Regions from separate parts of the Alkaliphilus flagellatus genome, predicted to be linked through region 2. Evidence: a T-box and tRNA genes for the amino acid it is inferred to sense, from the RefSeq annotation. Region 2 holds a T-box; the other holds one or more tRNA genes.
The links. The T-box of region 2 lies ahead of argS (arginine--tRNA ligase). A T-box ahead of a tRNA ligase gene usually reads a tRNA of that ligase, here a tRNA-Arg.
Positions count from the first base shown of each region.

Region 1 (5,601 bases), on a different contig from region 2:
AATCCAAATATTCTCTGGGAAAAATACTGCTGCAAAAAGAGCTATAATTGGAAGTTTAGCACCACAAGGTACAAAAGGAGTAAGAATTGTAGTCATTCTTCTTTCATTAACATCTTCAATTGTTCTTGTTGCCATAACACCAGGAATGGCACAACCAGAACCTACGATCATTGGTATAATAGATTTACCAGACAATCCGATTTTTTTGAAGAATCGATCCATTACTACTGCTACCCTAGCCATATATCCACAATCTTCAAGTAGTGATAGGCAAAAAAACAATACCATAACTAGAGGTAAAAAGCCTATAACAGCTCCGACGCCGCCAATAGCACCGTCTACAATAAGAGCTTGCAACAGTGGACTAACTCCCAGTCCTTCTAACAAACCATTTGCTACATCTGGTACTATTTCTCCAAATAGGGTCTCATTAAAATACTCTGATAAATATCCACCAAGTCCTTCTATAGAAAATGAAAATACTGCCCACATTATCAAGAAAAATATCGGTAACCCTAACCATTTATGTGCTACAATTCTATCAACTTTGTCAGAGAAACTAACTTCTCTAGCATCTCTTTTTTTAACTTGGCATTTTCTAATAATTTCATCTACAAATTTTTGTCGTGCGGTATCAGGATCTTTGGAATCTTTACCTACAAAATTAGGTTCAATTTGAGGTTTCTTTTCCTTACCAAGTTTAATAGCTTCACTAATTAAATTTAATAATCCATTTTCTGATGTAGCAGTAGTAGCCACAACTTTACAATTTAAAGCTTTACTTAAAGCATTTTGATCTACAACATCTCCTCTTTTAGATACAATATCACTCTTATTAAGAGCAATAATGACAGGAATCCCTAATTCCAAAAGCTGAGTTGTAAAGAATAAGCTTCTACTAACGTTAGCTCCATCGACAATATTAATAATTACATCTGGCTCTTCTCCTAAGATAAAGTCTCTAGTAATTGCTTCTTCACCAGTAAATGGTGAAATAGAGTATGTACCCGGGAGGTCAACAATTCTTACATCAACTCCATCTGGATTATACTTTTTCTTAAGATCTGACTCTTTTTTTGCTACGGTAACACCAGGCCAGTTCCCTACAGACTCCGCCTTCCCTGTAATTGCATTATACAATGTAGTTTTCCCTGAATTAGGATTACCCGTTAATGCTATTTTCATAGTGAATCCCCCTCATTATAAAAGTTTGTTTAATATTAATAATCATTATCAATAACAAAACAAATATAATATGCTATGATACATAGCATATCTATGATGCAATATTTGATACAAAACTAAACATTAAGTTTATGCTTCTAATACAATATATTTTGCCATATTTTCATCAAGTGCATATCTGCTATCTTTAATATTAACTATATAATTCCCTGCAAGTTTAGAAATAAGAGTAATCTCTTCTCCTTCAAAACATCCTAAAGTAAAAAGAAACTTTTTTATGTTTTCTTTACCTTCTACTTGTTTAATATTAAAGGTCTGACCGATCTTTGCTTTTGATAATAACATCACAATCTCGTCCCTTCTTACATTATATACTCATCTCGCTCTTATTGATAAAGAATATCATATTCAAATAGAATTGTCAATAGATCAAATTTAGAAATTGAATCAGCATAAATATTAGTTCATTTATATCCATTTTCTACTGTGGCCTAAGTATTTTTTAGTTTTTTATTTATATTCCTATATTTTACCTTATTTCTACTGTAAAATTTCCATAGTACAACAGGTTAAATGTAATAATTATCGAAAAGGGGTATGTATTTTGTGTAACAAAACTAAGTTGCTAGAATTAATCAATGAAATAGAAATTGTTAAGGTTGAGCTACATAACTTGATATGTAAAAAACAATACAATCTCACTGATTCAGAGGTAGTTAAACTGAGCGAATTACTTGATCAACTTTTGTCTCAGTATCACAATATAAAATAATAATTAATTAAGCATGTTTAACCTGTTGTGCTTATTATAAGCACAATACCCCTAATCTGAATCAGCATTAAAGGTTTTATGAAATGGTAATAAAATGACTACTAATAAATTAGTAGTCATTCTTAAAGGACTTTATACCGACTCTCATATGGGTGACCTTTTAATTCATACATAAATTCTGGATTAGAAGATCATTGCCTGGTCGTACCTGTTCAAATTGAGTTCCCTGCCGCTGGGCATAAAAAATATCAGCACCCTATGGATGCTGATATTTTTTGGCACGCCCTGCAGGATTCGAACCTGCGACCAACTGATTCGAAGTCAGCTACTCTATCCAGCTGAGCTAAGGGCGCATGTATTTAGATTATAAAATAGATACCTTCTAAATATAACATACTCTAATATTTTTTGCAATATACGTATTTTTCATTTTGTATAAGACACAGTAGTGTATATATAGTTGGAACTTTTATCATAAGACACATCATGTCAGCTCATATTAACTTACCTCTACACTTATTCTAATTGCTATATCTTTTTCTAGTGCAATATTTCTTGTACCGATTTATAATACTAGAAATACATAAATATATATTATCAAAAACAAAAAAGTTAGATTAGTTATCTTAATCTAACTTTTTACTTTGGCGTACCTACAGGGATTCGAACCCCGGACACATGGCTTAGAAGGCCATTGCTCTATCCTGCTGAGCTATAGATACCTATTTATTGGAGCGGAAGACGGGACTCGAACCCGCGACCCTCGCCTTGGCAAGGCGATGCTCTACCACTGAGCCACTTCCGCATGTGGTGCAGGTGAAGGGAGTCGAACCCCCACGGTTACCCGCTAGATCCTAAGTCTAGTGCGTCTGCCAATTCCGCCACACCTGCGTGTCTACGGCCTACCCGTAGAAAATATTAAGTTGGCTGGGATAGCAGGACTCGAACCTGCGAAATGACGGAGTCAAAGTCCGTTGCCTTACCGACTTGGCTATATCCCAACATTTGGGGTGGATGATGGGAGTCGAACCCACGAGTGCAGGAGCCACAATCCTGTGTCTTAACCACTTGACTACATCCACCATAAAAATGGCGTACCTACAGGGATTCGAACCCCGGACACATGGCTTAGAAGGCCATTGCTCTATCCTGCTGAGCTATAGGTACATGTTTAATGGAGCGGGTGAAGGGAATCGAACCCTCGCGATCAGCTTGGAAGGCTGACGTTCTACCATTGAACTACACCCGCATATTTAATTAATGTCTTAACATTTAATAATGTTACCATATAATCATTATTATGTCAAGTACTTATTAGTTATTAACTAAAGAAAAGTCGTATTGTGCTATCCTATCGACTTCTGGCGGACTTAAAATTCATACTGAACTTCCAAGTGCTCAGAATATAGCTACCATCCTAGAAGGTTCATTTAGCGACGAAATCTAGTATACATAATTTAAGATTAAACTTCAATCCATATAAATCTTCCTTATTAAAGATGTACATAAAATACAAAAGTTATACTTTGTTTTTCAAGGTTTTTCTTATTATTTCTCAAAAACTAATATTTAATAATTTTCATCAGATATCTAGCAATTTTACAGCTTTATATTATACTATATTTTTTATAGTACAAAGAGAAGGCAAACCGCCTTCCCCCTGAAACTATATATTAATAAAGTCCACCTTTATATTTTCTTCAATAGTAATAATACAGCAACTTTTTTCTGATCCACCTCTAGGCAAACTAGTACTGCCTGGATTAAGTAATACCATACCTTCTTCTACTGCATAAAATGGTATATGACTATGACCAAATATAACTATATCCGCATCATTTTGTTTACCTGCATAGAAGATTACATTTATATTCATTTTTACTCCATAATTATGACCATGGGTAATAAAAATTTTTTTACCATCTATTAATTCAATTCGTTCTTCTATGCCCCCTATGTCACAATTACCAGAAACTGCTACTACTTTAATATTATAATTTTTTTCTATATACTTTGCATCTTTATAGTTGTCTCCTGCATGGATAATTAAATCTACATCTTTTAAATGTTCCATGGCTAAATCAATATATTTACACATTCCATGACTATCACTAATTACACCTATTTTCAACCTACTCACCTTCTAATCGTGTTTTTAGCTCCTCTTTTAACTTTTCTAGAGCAATAGCACGATGGCTAATCTTATTTTTCCTTTCTTCTCCTAGTTCTGCGAATGTCTTACCATATTCCTCTATTATAAACAAAGGATCATAACCAAAACCAGACGTACCTTTTGGCTCGAAACCAATTACACCAGAACACTCTCCTCTTAAAACAACAATATCTCCGTTAGGAAATACAGCCGCCATGGCACAAACGAATCTAGCTTTCCTCTTCTCTAACGGAATATCTTTAAGTAGTTTAAGAAGCTTATCATTATTTTCCTTATCAGTTGCATGCTCTCCAGCAAATCGAGCTGAATATATTCCAGGCTGGTTATTTAATATATCAACCTCTAATCCAGAATCATCTGCAAGGGCTAGTTTTCCCGTTTTCTCCATAACTGTTTTTGCCTTAATTAGTGCATTTTCTTCAAATGTATTACCATCTTCTATTATTTCTAGTCCATCTAATCCAACATCCTTCATAGAAAGAACCTCTAATTGAAAATCTTTTAAAATTACACCTATTTCCTCTAACTTATGTTTATTTCCTGTTGCAATTACTGCTTGATATACAGTTTTAAACCCTTCTCTACTTTTCATTGTTGCCTCCATTATGTGCATCTTTCTCTTCAGTTTTATTTTCTTTAATTTTGCCAACTTCCTCAGCTATAGTACCTAAAACCTCTTTTTGAAGTCTAATTAGCTCAGTATTTCCTTTTTCACCAAGTCTTAATAACTCCATTAAATCTTCCCTACTAAAGGGTGATTCTTCTCCTGTCCCTTGAACCTCAACAAATTCCCCTCTATCTGTCATTACTATATTCATATCTACCTTAGCAGTCGAATCTTCTGTATAACATAAATCTAGCATAGTCTGCCCTTCTATTATACCTACACTAACAGCAGATACAAAGTTACTAACTGGTATGTATTTTAATGTTCCTTCTTCTTTAAGCTTATTTAAAGCATCCACTAATGCCACAAAAGATCCGGTAATTGAAGCTGTGCGGGTACCACCATCGGCTTGTATTACATCGCAGTCTATCCATATAGTTCTTTCTCCAATAGAATCTAAATCGACTACAGAACGTAATGCTCTACCTATTAATCTTTGAATTTCTTGGGTTCTTCCTTCTACTTTTCCTCTACTTGATTCCCTTACCTTTCTACTTTGTGTAGAACTAGGTAACATAGAGTACTCTGCTGTTATCCAGCCTTTTCCCGTATTTTTCAAAAAAGGAGGCACACGATCTTCGATAGTAGCTGTACAAATTACCTTTGTTTCCCCCATTTCTACTAATACCGAACCTTGGGCATATTTTGTATAATTCCTTGTAAATTTTACAGGTCTTAACTCGTCATAGCTTCTTCCATTATTTCTATTCAAAGATCATCTTCCTTCCCTCAAGTTATATGTATTTATAAAATGTTTTTCATATAATATTGTATCATAGTTTGCCTTTTATATACAAAAAATCA
Region 1 is NZ_JAHLQK010000007.1:61,807-67,407, reverse strand. It holds gene feoB (ferrous iron transport protein B) at 1-1,185, opposite strand, end outside; gene KQI88_RS16690 (FeoA family protein) at 1,315-1,530, opposite strand; gene KQI88_RS18735 (Spo0E family sporulation regulatory protein-aspartic acid phosphatase) at 1,790-1,957, shown strand; tRNA gene KQI88_RS16680 (tRNA-Arg) at 2,234-2,310, opposite strand; tRNA gene KQI88_RS16675 (tRNA-Arg) at 2,603-2,679, opposite strand; tRNA gene KQI88_RS16670 (tRNA-Gly) at 2,688-2,762, opposite strand; tRNA gene KQI88_RS16665 (tRNA-Leu) at 2,766-2,848, opposite strand; tRNA gene KQI88_RS16660 (tRNA-Gln) at 2,882-2,958, opposite strand; tRNA gene KQI88_RS16655 (tRNA-His) at 2,964-3,039, opposite strand; tRNA gene KQI88_RS16650 (tRNA-Arg) at 3,048-3,124, opposite strand; tRNA gene KQI88_RS16645 (tRNA-Gly) at 3,133-3,206, opposite strand; gene KQI88_RS16640 (metallophosphoesterase) at 3,624-4,097, opposite strand; gene KQI88_RS18730 (XTP/dITP diphosphatase) at 4,090-4,722, opposite strand; gene rph (ribonuclease PH) at 4,712-5,509, opposite strand.
Region 1: it encodes a tRNA-Arg, which carries the amino acid that the T-box ahead of argS (arginine--tRNA ligase) is inferred to sense. The anticodon was not compared.

Region 2 (5,601 bases):
TAGAGATGTAATTAATATATTCTTGCTATCATAAGTATCAAAACTATAAGTATCACTATCTTTTAGTCTATCTAAATCAATCAAATAATTTATCTTTTCTTGTTCAAACCTAATCTTATAGTTACTTGGTAATTGTCCATTAACATACTCTTCTAACTCTAGCAGTTGTAGATGTATCAAATAATTTTTAAGCTCATCAATTAATTGTTTCTTTTCAATCAATTTGTTCTTAATTAAAAAAAAGATTGTCTTAAGCAATAGGAGTCCTGTTAATACTACTTGTGGATGCCTGTTGATATAAATGATGTTTTTATAAACTTCCTCTTGAGCTGCATTAAAGTTTTTATTGGCTAAGGCTATTGGAATAATTCTCGAAAAAGCCTCGCCCCTTTTATCATTCCAGTAAAAATCATCTTTATAATACTGGTTTCCCAATTTTAATTTATATATGTAATTTAAAGGCGTACCATATCTGTAATATTTCCATAACTTAATTTCTTCTATCATCCTTTTGTAATCTATTAAAACATGTCTGTTATCTTTATTATCCACAAGACATTTACAATTAATTAGCATTAATTGAGTAATATAGCTCCATTGTCCTGTATCAGCCTTCAATTTCAAATCTTCACTATATGAATAACTAAATGGATGTAATCCCTCATTATTACTATTATTATCATTTTGTTTTAAAAATCCTACAGCGTCTCCATAAGCCACGTAAGCGAGTATATCGATATTTTTATTATTTGCTTCCAACTCATCCCCTCCTAAAAGCCACCTATAGACATAGTATCTAATTTGAAAAATATATACAAGTTTCATAATTAGCAAAGCAGCCAATCTCATTAATGAGTTGACTGCTCCTGTTAACTACATTCTTTCCGGTGCTTTAATTCCTAATAAGCCTAATCCTATACTTAATACTTCTTTAACTACAAAAACTACGGTCAATCTTGCTTTCTTTAATTCTTCATCTTCTACTAAAATTGGATGATCATGATAGAAACGATTAAAGGCCTGTGCCACATCAATAATATGTCTTGTGATAATAGATGGTTCATTTTTTCTTTGAGCATCTTTAATAACCTCTGGGAATTGCTGAACCTTTTTTAACACTTCTAAAGTTATATCATCAACTAGCAATTCTGATTTAAAGTTATTATCTACATTAATCTCTGCTCTTCTTAATACACTAGATGCTCTAGCATGGGTATATTGCACATATGGACCAGTTTCACCTTCAAAGTTTAAAACTTTATCCCAAGTAAATGTATAGTCTTTTATTCTATTATTGGATAACTCTTGGAATACAACAGCCCCTATTCCTACTTGTGCAGCTATTTCATCAAGATTATCTATATTAGGATTCTTCTCATTTATAATTTCTCTAGTTTGTTCAACTGCCTTATTTAATACATCCTCTAAAAATACTACTCTACCCTTTCTTGTAGACATAGTTCCTTCCTCAAGACTTACCATGCCAAATGGTACATGTACACAATCATCTGCCCACTCGTAGCCCATAAGCTCCAATATCTTTTTCCATTGCTGGAAATGAAGATTTTGTTGCGAACCAACAACATATATGTTTTTATAGAAATCATAGGTTTCTTTTCGATAAATTGCTGCTGCAAGGTCTCTAGTAATATATAAGGTAGAACCATCTCTCTTTCTAATTAAAGCGGGAGGCATTCCAAACTCTTCTAAGTCTACTATATCAGCACCGTTAGATTTTTGCAGAATATCTTTTTCCTCCATGGTTTTTACTACACCTGGCATTTTATCTGAATAGAAACTCTCTCCTGCATATGAATCAAAAGTAATGTTTAACATATTATAAACTCTACTAAACTCATCTAGGCTTACTTCTCTAAACCATTGCCAAAGTTTTATAGCTTCTTCGTCTCCATCTTCCAGTTTCTTAAACCATTCTCTACTTTCATCCTCAAGTTGTGGATTTTTCTCTGCCTCTTCATGGAATTGAACATATAATTTAAGAAGTGTAGGTATTGGTTTAGCTTTTACTTCTTCTTCGTCTCCCCAATTTTTAAAGGCTACAATTAACTTCCCAAATTGAGTTCCATAATCTCCTAAATGATTAATCGCAATAGTATTGAATCCTAAAAATTTGTATATTTTATATAAGGAATTACCTATTACAGTTGTTCTAATATGACCTATATGGAAAGGTTTCGCTATGTTTGGTGAAGAAAATTCTACAATAACATTTTTGCCATTACCCATTAAACTACTACCATAGGTCTCCTTTTTAAGCAAAACTTCCTCAATAACAGCCTTTATAAAATATTGTTTATCTATAAAAAAGTTTAAATAGCCTCCAGCAGCTTCAACACTTTTTATAAATTCTTCTTTATCTAAATTTTGAGCAATATCATTGGCTATAACATTTGGAGCCTTTCTAAAAACCTTAGCTAATCTAAAGCAAGGAAATGCAAAATCACCCATTTCAGAGTTTGGTGGAATCTCTATCATTGTTAAAATTTCTTCTTCATTAAGTTCTGGAATGTTTTTTCCTAATACTTCACTTAGTTTCTTTTTAAAATCAATCATTAAAAATCCTCCTTTAAATCTTTTTATTACAAAAACAAAAACTCCCGCCCCTATAACTATAGAGACGAGAGAGTATTCCCGTGTTACCACTCTTATTGGCATCAAATAAAATGCCCTCTTTTGCTCCCTTTAACGGTGGAAAGCCGTCATACCCTACTAATTTCAGGTAGATTCTCAAAGGTGCGCTTCAATGTAAGTAAGTATCAGACTTCCACCAACTCTGACTCGCTTAAACAATCCTTACATTTACTTTCCTCATCATAGAAATTTCTCTTCCTTTTCAAATTAATATATCATATATCTTTTCCTGTTACAATGGGTTTATTCATTAATCTATTCTATTTTTTATTTAATGTGATAGTTCCTGTACTTGTATTTAATTTAAAGTATCCTTCACCAGATAAGTGAGTTCCTTTTAAAATTCCCTATAAACACTATTGTTAAAGATTTTCCAAAAAATCTTCATCGCTATAAACTTCTATTCCCTCTGTCTTTAGTAGGGCGGTTGTTACCCCGTCACCCTTGGTTAAATTGCCAGTAAAGGTTCCATCGTAAATTTTTCCCACACCACAGGAAGGGCTTCTGGATTTTAAAATTGCCTTTGTGATTCCCAAGCTCTTAGCAATTTTTAAAGTTTCATAGGCTCCTTTAATAAAATCTTCAGTTACATCTATACCATCATTTCTTATTACCTTGGCACGTCCATTAAGTACATCTTTTCCATCTCCCCCTTGAATCTCCGCTGGAAGACGGGGAGTTGAAAGACCTCCCAACTGTTCAGGACAAACAGGAACAATACCTTTACCATTAAAATACCTAATTATTTCATCTTTAGAATTATTTTTACCATTATATTTGCAATTGACCCCCAATAAACAAGCACTAATTAATATCATCATATTCACCTCTTCTTTTAGTGCACTTATTTAAGCTGCACAATTGTTACTCCAGCTCCACCTTCACCATATGCACCTTCTCTATAGCTTTTAACATGCTTATGTTTTTTTAACATTTGTTTAAGTCCCGCACTTAGTACTCCAGTACCAACACCATGAATTATTGTAACATGGGTTAAACCTGCAATATAGCTATCATCTAAATACTTATCTACCTCGAGCATTGCTTCTTCAAGATTTTGTCCCCTTACATCCACTTCTGTCTTTATATTTTTTGCCTTTGACTTAACTATTTTACCAGTGCCTGTTTTCTTTGTTTCTTTTTCCTCTTTAGTTCTCTCTAGATTAGATACATGCATATTAACCTTCATAATTCCCACTTGAACTTGAACTTCGCCATTTTCATCTTCTGGTGAAATAATGTATCCTGTTTGATTTAAAGATAATATACTAACCATTTCTCCAACCTTTAAATTTTTAGGTGGCTTCTTATTAGTTTTAACTATTAGCTGCTCACCCATACCCTCTGCAAGCTTATTCATTTTACCAGAAATACTTTTCTTTGCTTCCTCAATTTTTCGATTCATTTCTTTATCTTCTAACTCTATACGTAAGGATTTTAAATTGTCCACAATTTCATCTGCATCCAGTTTTGCTTGTTTAATAATTTTATATGCCTCTTTTTTAGCTTCTTTAATAACCTGTTCTCTCTGTATTTCAAGTTGTTGTTTTTTATCAAAAAACTCTTCTCTTAACTTTTGAGTTTCCATTCTAAGTCTTGTAGCTTCATCCTTTTCTCTTTCTGCCGTGGTTCTATTCCTCTCAATATTTTGTAATAAATCTTCGAAGTGAATATCCTCCCCAGTCAATAATTCCTTTGCCCTATCAATTAAGAAATCTGAAAGTCCAAGTTTCCTTGAGATCTCAAATGCATTAGATTTTCCCGGTACCCCTATTAAGAGTTTATAGGTTGGACTTAAAGTTTCCACATCAAATTCAACAGAAGCGTTTTCTACTCCTTCGTTGGATAAAGCATATTGCTTTAATTCACTATAGTGGGTAGTAGCTACTGCAGTTGCTCTCATTTCTCTTAAATGATTCAAAATGGCCATAGCAAGGGCTGCACCTTCCGTTGGGTCTGTACCTGCACCTAACTCGTCAAATAGCACTAGAGAATTTCTGGTTACATTTTCCATTATGCCAACAATATTAGTCATATGGGAGGAAAATGTACTTAAGCTTTGTTCTATACTTTGCTCATCTCCAATATCAGCAAAAACCTGTTCAAAAATAGCTAGCCTAGTACCATAATCCGCCGGAACATGTAATCCACTTTGTGCCATTAGGGTTAGTAATCCTAATGTCTTCAAAGTTACTGTCTTTCCTCCTGTATTGGGTCCAGTAATAACAAGTATATGGAAGTCCTCTCCAAGCCAAATACTATTAGGCACTACTTCACTGGCCTTTAGCAAAGGATGTCTACCATTTTTTATCATTATTTCCCCATTTGTATTTAATTCAGGTTCGACAGCCTTCATCTCAATAGAAAGCTTACCTTTAGCAAAAATAAAGTCTAGTTCTTTTAAAATTTTTTGATTAGACCTTATATCCTCAGCTCTTTCAGCTATCATTGCAGCAATTTCCATTAAAATTCTTTCTATTTCAACCCGTTCTTTAATTTTTAATTCCTTTAACTGATTGTTAAGCTCCACCACAGCCATAGGTTCAATAAACAATGTTGCTCCACTGGAGGATTGATCATGAACTAGTCCAGGTATACTCCCTCTATGCTCCTGCTTTACAGGTACTACATAACGGTCCTGCCTCATTGTAATAATAGCATCCTGTAAATATTTTTGGTTAGATGATGAAGTAATAATACTATTTAGTTTATTTCTAATAGCATCATTTTTGGAAGCAATTTGTCTACGTATATATTTAAGTTCAGAACTTGCATTGTCTGATATTTCTACATCACTAACAATGCATAACTCTATTTTATCTTCAATTTCCTTTAAGGAGGTAAGACTTTGTGCTAATCCTTGAATAATAGGATATTTAATCTCTCTATTATCTTCCTTCAAAAATGCTTTAAGTCTCCTAGCTACAGCTACAGTATCCTTTAAATGCA
Region 2 is NZ_JAHLQK010000004.1:7,022-12,622, forward strand. It holds gene KQI88_RS10205 (hypothetical protein) at 1-759, opposite strand, end outside; gene argS (arginine--tRNA ligase) at 874-2,574, opposite strand; T-box leader at 2,632-2,845, opposite strand; gene KQI88_RS10215 (DUF523 domain-containing protein) at 3,015-3,470, opposite strand; gene KQI88_RS10220 (endonuclease MutS2) at 3,497-5,601, opposite strand, start outside.